Regions from separate parts of the Aureibacillus halotolerans genome, predicted to be linked through region 2. Evidence: predicted binding sites of a transcription regulator. Region 2 holds the regulator's gene; the other holds the start of a gene.
What was found. Region 2 encodes LexA, which represses DNA repair genes until DNA is damaged. Its sites were predicted from a motif close to CGAACATATGTTCG; they were not measured.
Positions count from the first base shown of each region.

Region 1 (5,303 bases), on a different contig from region 2:
ATTTAATCGCATTTTCCTTGTTCTCACTATGTTTGCTTAAGCCAGCTCCGCTGATGTTAATATGTGTGCCTGTAGTCTCTTGATTTGGGAAGAATACCCCAATCTGTTCAGCGACTTTTACCTCTTCTTCATCATCTGATACGAGCATTTGACCTACGTAATATGTGTTCAGAATGGCAATATCGCCACTCCCAGCAACGACAGCCTTCGCTTGATCACGATCTCCTCCGTCTGGGTCACGAGCTAAATTTTGAGCAATTCCTTCAGCCCATTTGGCTGTTTCTTCTTCTCCATTTATTTCAATCAAAGATGCAATAAGTGATTGATTGTATAAGTTTGTAGAAGAACGTACAAGCAGTCTTTCTTTCCAAGTATCAGTTGCTAAATCTTCATACGTAGAAAGCTCACTAGGATCAACACGGTCTTTGTGGTAAACAATGACACGTGCTCGAGTAGATAAACCAACCCACTCATTGTCAGGGTCTCTTAAGTTCTCCGGGACTTGTTCATTAATTATCTCAGATTCGAATGGTTGCAGAATATCTGCCTCTTTAGCTGTATGTAAGATTCCTCCATCGACTGTAATAAATAAATCTGCTGGGGAATTTTCGCCTTCTCGTTTCATACGTTCTATTAGTTCATTAGCATCCCCTTCAACAACATTTACTTTGATTCCACTTTCTTCTTCAAACTGATCATATAATTCTTTGTCGACATCATAGTGTCGGGCAGAATACAAGTTGACTTCTCCAGAATCCTCAGTAGTTGTTTCTTCGGTACTTTCATTCGTTAGAGCTGATTGATTTGTATCTGCGCCACATGCAGCAAGCATGGCAATCGCGAATCCTAAAGATGCATGAAGAAATAATCTCGCCTTTTTTTTCATTTCAATCCTCCAATAACTTAGTTATTTTTATTGATATTGATAATCATTATCAACATTATATAGCTACATTGAAAAATTGACAAGTAAAATTAGAACAGCGTCGTATATCGTAAAAGCATCATATATGATCCTAACGAAGCAAGGTGCTTTGCAAGCAGCTGTAAAACGCGCGAAAACCTTGCAAAGTCACTATACACATGAAACTCCCTCACAAAGAAAACCAGCAACTACTGTATATAGGCTGGTCGAAGAATTGCTTGAGCAATTACAGTAATGTTCACAGTTCACATTAATGATGAGGTGCTGTTTGTTAAGCCCAATCCAGTTTCACCAGCTTGGCGACCTTAATTGAAAAAGGCTCGCCTTTTTTTGATTGACAGCGGATGGACCCATCTTGAACGGGTTTGGTGACAAGCCCCTCCTGCACAGAGAAGTACCCATGCTCAAAGACCGTAAAGTGTAGAAGATTCCCTGTAGCTTCCGCCTCAGCGAGCATGTAGTTCCATTCTTCCAGTTGTTGCTCATCGGTTGGCTGCGGCGGATTTGGACGCTGCTGTTGCGCACGGTGCTCAAGCAGGGCTCGCTTATGCTCAGGCAAAAACATGCGGCTTCCCTCCCAAAGTAAATTGTCACGATCCAGCTTCTCAGTCATCGGTAGTGCCCCCCTATCTTTTTAGAACGATCTGTTGTCTGCCCAGCCGCCCTTAACGATGAGGCGCGGACGATTGAAACCGGACCAAAGCGGTCGCGGATGCCATCCATCACGTAGCCAATCTGTAGCTGCTTCTCGCGATCCTGAAACAGGCTCATTTGCCACACCTCATCGCTTTGGAGCTGTGATAGGCTGACATGCGCCTGGCGAATGGGACGGCGATCCCAAAAGGTTCGATACAATTCGACAACCGCATGATACACATCGAGCGTGTTATTGGTCGCTTCGATCAGGGTTTGCTGGCGATGGAACCCAGAAGGATTGTCAAAATCAGCCCCCCTCGCTCCGGCGGATACAGTAATGCCCATGACACGAGAGGTGCGTGCGCGGCGACATACTTCTTCAGAAAGCTCTAACAGCACGACGCGAATGTCTTCAAAGCGATGGTAGTCGCGCGGCAGTGTCATTCCGTGGCCGATGGCTTTTTGCGCACGGTTATGGGAGCGGACATTCACAGGCGAGTGGTCATATCCGTTGGCCGTCATCCAGAGTACATGACCGTTAATTCCCCAGCGTTTTTTTAGGTAAGGGAGCGGGTAGTTGGCGAGTTGGCCCACTGTCCGCAACCCCATGCGCTTTAAATGCACCTCCATACGCCGACCGACCCCAAATGCACACTCAACAGGCAACGGCCAAAGCGTATGCTGGATCGTCTCTGGTGTGAGCGTATAACGTCCGTTCGGTGCTTTTTTAGCAAAATTGTCGCACGCCATTTTGGCCAGCACTTTGTTCGTGCCAATGCCAACACGAGCATACACCCCTGTATCCTCCATAATTCGCTGCTGCACCTGTTGTGCGATCTCCTCTGGTCCACCAAACAACCGTTGGCTCGCGGTGACTTCCATAAACAGTTCATCAATCGAATAAGGCTCCACCTGGTCCGTAAATTCTTCAAGAATGCATGTAATCTGCATCGACACATCGAGGTATTTTTGCATGCGAGGCTTCACAACAACCGCCTGCGGACATTTTTTTAACGCTTCATACAACCGCTCTGCGTTTTTCACTCCATGCTGTTTGGCCAGAGGACAGGCGGCTAAAATCACGCCACTTCGTCGCTTTGGATCGCCGGACACTAAAAGTGGACGCCCCTTCAGCTCTGGTCGCTCAGTTCGTTCCACTGAAGCATAAAACGACTGCATATCCACAAGAAAAACGACACGTTCCATCATGTTCCTCCATTCATGACTCTTAAATAGAACTAATGTTCCTAGTATATACGAACTAATGTTCTTTTAAAAGTGGAAAATGCTGTGAGGATATTTATCGAAAGAAAAAGCCGCTTTTGCATAGACTAAATACAATTCATTGTTTAAAAACATGGAAAATGTGGAAAACAATTCTTTAGATATGTCCAAAACGGAGCCCCACCTCCATAGAACAATGAAATTCAGGACGGGGAGGCTGACGAAGGTGGAAGAGTACAAAGAAGAACGATACCGAAAGCTAAAAACGCATGTGGAACAGATTATAAATCGCCCTTTATCTGTTCAGGAAAGACAACTTCTTGAGACACTCAGCACACGGACGCTTCATCAAGAAGGAATGTTTACAGCACTTTTACAGCTTATTGACGACATTGCCGGAAAAAATCAAGACAATCCAGTGCCGAGGAGGAAAAAATGAAGATGAAGAAACATGTACGTCATGTGGTGTTAGGTTTCTTAATGGTGCCGCTCGCCTTTTTTACTGTTTTAGTGACGCCATTTGTCGTTAAGTCGACCATTCCATCTGCATCCGCTCTAGCCTCAGCAACCTTTGGCTACCCGTTTCCATTTATTCAACAGAAAGTGGCGATTTTTGCACAGAATACATACTTTCCATTGGAAACCACCATGTATAACCCTCTCACGTATGAAACCGACATTTTAACTGGCGCTTTCATTGGTTCAGTCGTTGTTACCGCATTGTTCCTGTTTGCAATCGCAGAAGCTGTCATCGGAGTGAGATGGCTATGGACCTCCAGAGGGACAGGTGCTGTTCAAAAACAAATCGATTTGATCAAACGAGTGATCATGAAAACGAAGCAACCAATAACACAGACAAAAAAGCAAATGGATATATAAGAATTGTAAAAAATAAGAGGAAACGGAAAAGATGTGTAGTATAGTATAAAGAATGTGAAGAGCCGGTCGACACGAAGTACCGGTCTTTTTTTTGTCATGAAAATAGGACTAATGACCTGTTAGTTGGTATGCACTAAGTGACTTTAGGCTCATGTGATAAAGCATAAGGCGGTGAGAGGCAAATGGTAAAAGAACATCGAGGTCGTTGGGCTGGGGTTAGTGTGTGGCTAGGATTGATGTGCATTTCGTGTGTGTGGTTTATGACCACATGGAACCGTGACATCCTTATCATTGGAATCGTTATTGTAGGTGGAGGAGTGGCCGTGTATGCAGGGTATCGCTTTGACCTTATTTACAATGCGATGGAACGAGATGCACTTACCGGAGTGTACAATCGCAGAGGATTTATGAGAGCTTTTTCAAAATCCGTGCGGAATCAGCGCAGTCGGGGAAACATGGACGAGCTAACATTGTTATTAATTGACGCCGATCATTTTAAAAAAATCAATGATCGCTACGGACATTATATAGGTGATCAAGTGTTGTGTTATATGGCAAATTGCCTGCAGACGATACAAGATAAACAAACCATTGTTGCCAGGTGGGGTGGGGATGAATTTGTCGTTCTCCTATTGGCCGATCAGGTGAAAACGATAGAAGATCATATCCATCAAACCTTGCAAACCTACCCAAGCAGCCAAATCATTGTAAAAGTTTCGGTTGGTACGGCGCAGTATCCAAAAGACGGTACACAGGTCGATACATTGGTTGATGTTGCTGATCAGCGGATGTACGCAGCAAAAAAAGCAGTACAATCTTAAGAGTGGAATTAGTTGAAGCGCTTTCATTTTTTTGAGATAATACACTCAACAGTATGTGAATGAAATGGCAGTGAGTACTACAGGTTGAAGCGTGAGCGGAGTTGCCACAAGGGCATGAGCAGCGGACAAGCCAAAGCAACGAAGAAAGTGAACGTCATTTAAAAACCCTGGTAGGCAGAATGAAAACGTTTGTCTTATCAAAGCGCGAAGGCTTAAGAGGAGCGGAGTTGCCACAAGGGCAATGAGCACCGCACAAGCCAAAGCAACAAAGAAAGCGAGCGTTTCTCATCAGCCTACCCGACGGAATGTTTAGAGACGGACCCATTAGGACAAACTGTCAACAGCATTAAGATGCGAAAGGGCGTGAACCTATGAGACCGTATCATCATTTTACAGAAAGCGAAAAAGAAGAATGGAATACAATGAGCATGACCTTACAAGCAACAAGTGATTTTTCCGTTTGGAAGCGCTGTCAAACAAGGCGAATTATTCTCTGGGAAAAGGGTTTGGGGCGCCAGCAAACGGAAGAAAATGAGGTGTAAATCGTGCAGACATGCACACTATAGAATGTAATTGTGGAATGCACACACGAACCGCCGCTGGCCATAGCTCGCGGTATTTTTTACGTTCATTGATTATGAAGAAGCTGCCATGAAGCCTCTAATGAAATCATAATGGGTCGCTGGAGACGGAGTCCGCACGATGCCGCTTCGTTTTTTCTACTGTCCTGAAAAAAGGAAACCCTTGTCCTAGCTGGATTGTTGGAATAAACAGACGAATGGACTCATAAAGTTTATCAACCAGCAAAGAGAGTGTTT
Region 1 covers NZ_SNYJ01000009.1:74,882-80,184, reverse strand. Annotated here, with positions in the region: gene EV213_RS11885 (Fe(3+) ABC transporter substrate-binding protein) at 1-886, opposite strand, end outside; gene EV213_RS11880 (YolD-like family protein) at 1,197-1,538, opposite strand; gene EV213_RS11875 (DNA polymerase IV) at 1,535-2,770, opposite strand; gene EV213_RS11870 (hypothetical protein) at 3,012-3,224, shown strand; gene EV213_RS11865 (hypothetical protein) at 3,221-3,664, shown strand; gene EV213_RS11860 (GGDEF domain-containing protein) at 3,847-4,485, shown strand; gene EV213_RS20775 (hypothetical protein) at 4,857-5,027, shown strand.
Region 1: a site for LexA is predicted at 2,819-2,832, ahead of EV213_RS11875 (DNA polymerase IV). Genes of this name have one in related genera too.

Region 2 (5,303 bases):
GAAAAAGGGTTCAAGTAAATCAATGGTCATATGATTATGGAATAACTTTAAAGCAGTTATTTTTGAGAGCTCATTTCCGACTGTCATTTTCCCGACGGCTTGTGGGCCAAAGAGTAGAACAAGCTTCATCATTGCGCCTCCTGATATTTTCGGATTTTTCTAGACAACTGCTATTTCAAAGGATTATTCCACAATCCTTGCTTAAATTCAATAATAATCAATAATGTAGGCGAAGAGGGGTCTACATCACGAATACTTGGCAAAGTCTTTACCCCTTTGGTAAGAAATTCTTTAAGGATCAAAGGGTATATTCCAATCGCTTTAGCCGAACATGCAGGAGCAATGTCGAGAAACCACACCAATACTTGAAATAACTTGAAACCTTTGTCAAAGTAGATTCGTAGACACATGTAGACGACAAGACAATGGAGGCGTTCAAATGAGTTTCTTTAAAAAATCGCTAGAAAGAGTCGGCATCGGTGGTGTGAAAATTGATGCGCAACTACAGAACAATCAGTACACAAAAGGGGATACTGTCCATGGCGAGTTCCATATAAAAGGGGCAGGCACGGACACAGACATTAACCAGCTTGTGATTGATTTATGTACAGTGGCTTGGTACGAGCATGAGGACAAAATGCATCAGAAGAAAGTGGTTGTTGACTCCTATTCATTTGAGGGCAGCCATGTAAAAAGTGGAGAGCGCTTAACGATCCCCTTTGCATTCGAGCTCCCTTATACCGTCCCACATTCCACGTCAAGAAGTCCTGTTTGGATTACGACTAGAGCGGACATTGAGCTCGCCATTGATCCAAGAGATGAAGATTATCTTGTGATTAAGGAGCCGGAAACATCTCGTCTTTTCCTCAATGCTGTCAGAAACCTTGGATTCCGTCTACGAGAAGTGGAGGTTGAAGCAGGCAACTATTTGACAGAGCGCTTTTATCAGAAAGTCTTGCCGATGGATCAAATTCCAAAGTATGTCCAAGAATTTGAATGGGCGGTCCCATCAGAATTTAGAGGTCATATTGATGAGATTGAAGCAGTCCTATATGCAACTGAATATTCCTTGCATGTACTGCTTACAAAGGACCAAAGATTAAGAGGGTTGGATAAGTTCTTTAAGTCCGAGGATGCGTATTATGAATTGGAATTTACGTTGGATGAGTTGAATCAACCTGATGTCGTTGAACGTGAGTTATGGTCCATCCTTCAAAAATAAACTTCAGGCTGATGAGAAACGCTCGCTTTCGTCGTTGCTTTGCCTTGTCCGGTGCTCATTGCCCTTTTGGCAACTCCGCACCAGTCGAGGTTTTACGTTACATAGAGCAAGCACGTCCGATGGCCTAAAGAAGCATGTAGTGAATGCAATTCTATAACAAAGAGCCTCTCCAATTTGGAGAAGGCTCTTTGTTTATCTATATCCAATGCGAAAGACAACCTCTTAATGAATCGCTCTGTAAAGCCCTACGACTTTACCGAGAATGGTGACATCATGAAGAATAATTGGCTCCATCGCTGCGTTTTCAGGCTGAAGACGGATAAAGTCTTTTTCCTTGTAGAAGCGCTTGACCGTTGCTTCATGGTCTTCTGTCATTGCCACAACGATATCCCCGTTATTGGCTGTTTGCTGTTGTTTAACGACAACAAAATCCCCGTCATAAATGCCAGCTTCAATCATACTTTCACCTTCGATGACGAGCACAAACACTTGCTCATCTGCTGGAAGTAGACTTTCAGGCAGGGCCATGTAATCTTCGATATTTTCAATGGCTGTAATCGGTTGTCCAGCTGTAACCTTCCCGATGACAGGAACATTCAATACTTTTGCAATAGGAGATGCATGTTCATCACTGTACAAGACTTCGATGGCTCTTGGTTTTGTTGGATCACGGCGGATTAATCCCTTGTCCTCTAGTCGTGCTAGATGACCATGAACGGTTGAACTAGAGGCAAGTCCAACAGCTTCCCCAATCTCTCTTACAGAGGGTGGATATCCTTTGCTTTGTACATTGTCCTTAATAAAATCTAAAATATCTTGTTGTCTTTTTGATAGTTTTTTCATAGTTATCCTCGCTTTCTATTACGCGTAGTGGATCCATACTTACAAAGTAAATGTAGGCATACAATTTCAAAAGGTTCATAGACTGGAAGTAATTTATATAAATTATAACAAACAGTCCTTTGGAATACAAACATAAGTTCGAATTTTATAGTTGACAAAACAAACGTTCGCATGTAATCTAAAGGCGAACGAACATTCGTATCAGGGAGGAATGAAGATGGTGGTTTCTGGGCGTTCTTATTATATTTGTCTTGCATTTGTTATTGTTGGCTTGATTCTCTTTCATGGTGTAAGTGATGAGGAGTATGCAACTGTTCATATAGAGAAGGGAGATAGCATTTGGGCACTTGCTGAAGAATACACGGCGCTGCATACAATGTCAAAACCGGATTTCATTCAATGGGTGAAAGAGAACAACCAGCTTCCTACAAGCACGCTTGAGCCAGGACAGCAGCTCATCATTCCAGTAACGATGAAGCAGCTAAGCACTGAGAGATCCTCACAATTTGCATACACGGGTGCGGAGTAATGAATGTGATTGGGTATTGTCGAGTAAGCACGGACAAGCAGTCGCAGGAGACGTCGTTAGGACGACAAGAAAAAGAGCTTACACAAGCCTGCCACACGGAAGGCTGGACATTAAAAGGCATCATTTCAGAAAAAGCCAGTGGCTATGACATTGATCGCGAGGGCATGCTTGAATTGATGGAAAGAGCGGTGTCCGAACAGATAGATGCCATCATTGTAAGTGATGCGACAAGAATCGGTCGTGGCAATGCAAAAATGGCGATTGTCCATTATTTTCGTAAGCATGGTCTGTCCTTGTACTGTGTCGAAGAAAATGGAGAGTTGACTCTGTCAGATGCTGATCACCTCGTGCTTGACATCGTTTCCATTGTCGAAGAATATCAACGCAAGGTACATAATGCTAAAATTTCTCGTGGGATGAGACTTGCAGTGAAGGATGGCTACAAGCCGTTTCGCAATTTAAGCAATCATACGTCAAGTTCGCCTGGTCGGAAAAGAAAAGAAATCCCTATATCCGAGATTGTAAGGCTCAAGAAGAACGGCCTGACGTATAGAGATATTGCGGCAACCTTAAGAGGTCTTGGGTACGACGTTTCTAAAGCGACTGTGAATCGACGTTTTAAACAATACGAAAATGAGCAAGTACAAAAAGAAGCGGTTCATTTGCATCCTTAATCCGTATTTTGTATGATGGGTGGCAAGAGGTGATAACGTTGCTATCCAAAGAGAAAATTAATCGCATTAACGAGCTTTCTAATAAAGCGAAACAGAGCACACTGACCAATGAAGAAAAGGAAGAACAACAACAGCTACGTAAAGAATACTTGGCCACTTTCCGATCGTCTATGCGTGACCACTTACACAATGTGAAAGTCGTTGACCCTGAGGGAAATGATGTCACACCAGATAAATTAAAGGAATCCAAAAAAAATCGTTTGCATTAACAGCTATAACGGAATAAACGAACATGACACCCGACGTCATGTTCGTTTTCATATAGTAGCAGTCGAATTGCTGTCAGCTAAGTTCACATGAAATGATTTCAGATGGCATTAAAGCCTTGCTACTTCACCGTGGTAGGGTATATGATAGAAGCAATAAGTTCTTTAATGAAGAAAGGAATGTACATATGACTGCAAACTTAGATACGCTAGCGATTAATACGATTCGAACGCTTTCAATTGATGCAATCGAGAAAGCTAATTCAGGTCACCCTGGGTTGCCAATGGGGGCTGCTCCAATGGCCTACAAGCTTTGGAAAGATTATCTTAACATTTCGCCTAAACAACCAAAGTGGTTTAATCGAGATCGCTTTGTTTTATCAGCAGGTCATGGCTCGATGCTACTTTATAGCATGCTGCATTTGTCTGGGTTTGATGTAACCATTGATGACTTAAAGCAATTCCGTCAATGGGGCAGCCGCACGCCAGGACATCCTGAAGTTGGTTATACAGATGGTGTAGAAGCGACGACAGGTCCACTAGGACAAGGGATTTCAAACGCCGTTGGTATGGCGATGGCTGAGCGCCACCTTGCGTCAACATACAACCGCGACGGCTATCCTGTTGTTGATCATTTTACTTATACGATCTGCAGTGATGGCGACATTATGGAAGGTGTTAGTGCAGAGGCAGCTTCCCTAGCAGGTCATTTGAAGCTTGGCCGTTTGATAGCTTTATATGATTCCAATGACATTTCACTTGATGGTGACCTAAATAGATCATTTTCTGAAAGTGTTGAAGATCGCTATAAAGCCTATGGCTGGCAAGTCATTCGCGTTGAAGATGGCAATGACCTTGATGCAATTGGTAAAGCGATTGAAGCCGCACAAAACGAAACGAATAAGCCAACGCTTATCGAAATCAAAACAGTGATTGGTTATGGATCTCCGAATAAATCCGGAAGCAGTGCATCGCATGGTTCAGCGCTTGGCGTGGACGAAGTAAAGCTCACAAAAGAGGCGTACAAGTGGACATATGAAGAAGATTTTCATGTGCCTGATGAAGTGTATACGAATGTCCGTGATGCGATCGTTTCAGCTGGTGAAAAGAAAGTGGCAGAATGGGATTCGTTGTTCGCTTCTTATAAAAACGACTTTCCAGAGCTTGCGGCACAGCTTGAGCTAGCGATCGATGGAAAGCTCCCTGAAGGTTGGGAAAAAGCGTTGCCTACGTATAGTGTTGATGATAAGGCAGCCGCTACTCGGGCGACTTCTGGTGAAGCCATTAATGCCATTGCAAATGCTGTTCCACAATTTTGGGGCGGTTCCGCTGACCTAGCTGGATCGAATAAAACTGAGGTTAATGGTCAAGAAGACTTTACAGCTGAAAACTACGCGGGCAAGAACATTTGGTTTGGTGTACGTGAGCATGCCATGGGTTCTGCGATGAATGGAATGGCGTTGCACGGTGGATTAAAGCCTTATGGCGGTACGTTCTTCGTCTTCTCGGATTATTTACGTCCGGCCATCCGTTTAGCTGCCATTTCACACTTGCCTGTCACCTATGTGTTTACACACGATTCGATTGCTGTCGGTGAGGATGGACCAACGCATGAGCCAGTTGAACAGCTTCCAGCGTTACGCGCAATGCCGAATTTAACCGTTTTGCGTCCAGCAGACGGAAATGAAGTACAAGCGGCATGGAAAATCGCAATGGAGTCAACTGACCGACCAACAGCTCTAGTATTGACTAGACAAAACCTTCCAGTG
Region 2 covers NZ_SNYJ01000007.1:110,116-115,418, forward strand. Annotated here, with positions in the region: gene EV213_RS10095 (DEAD/DEAH box helicase family protein) at 1-129, opposite strand, end outside; gene EV213_RS10100 (sporulation protein) at 440-1,222, shown strand; gene lexA (transcriptional repressor LexA) at 1,445-2,065, opposite strand; gene yneA (cell division suppressor protein YneA) at 2,283-2,594, shown strand; gene EV213_RS10115 (YneB family resolvase-like protein) at 2,594-3,268, shown strand; gene EV213_RS10120 (DUF896 domain-containing protein) at 3,307-3,537, shown strand; gene tkt (transketolase) at 3,723-5,303, shown strand, end outside.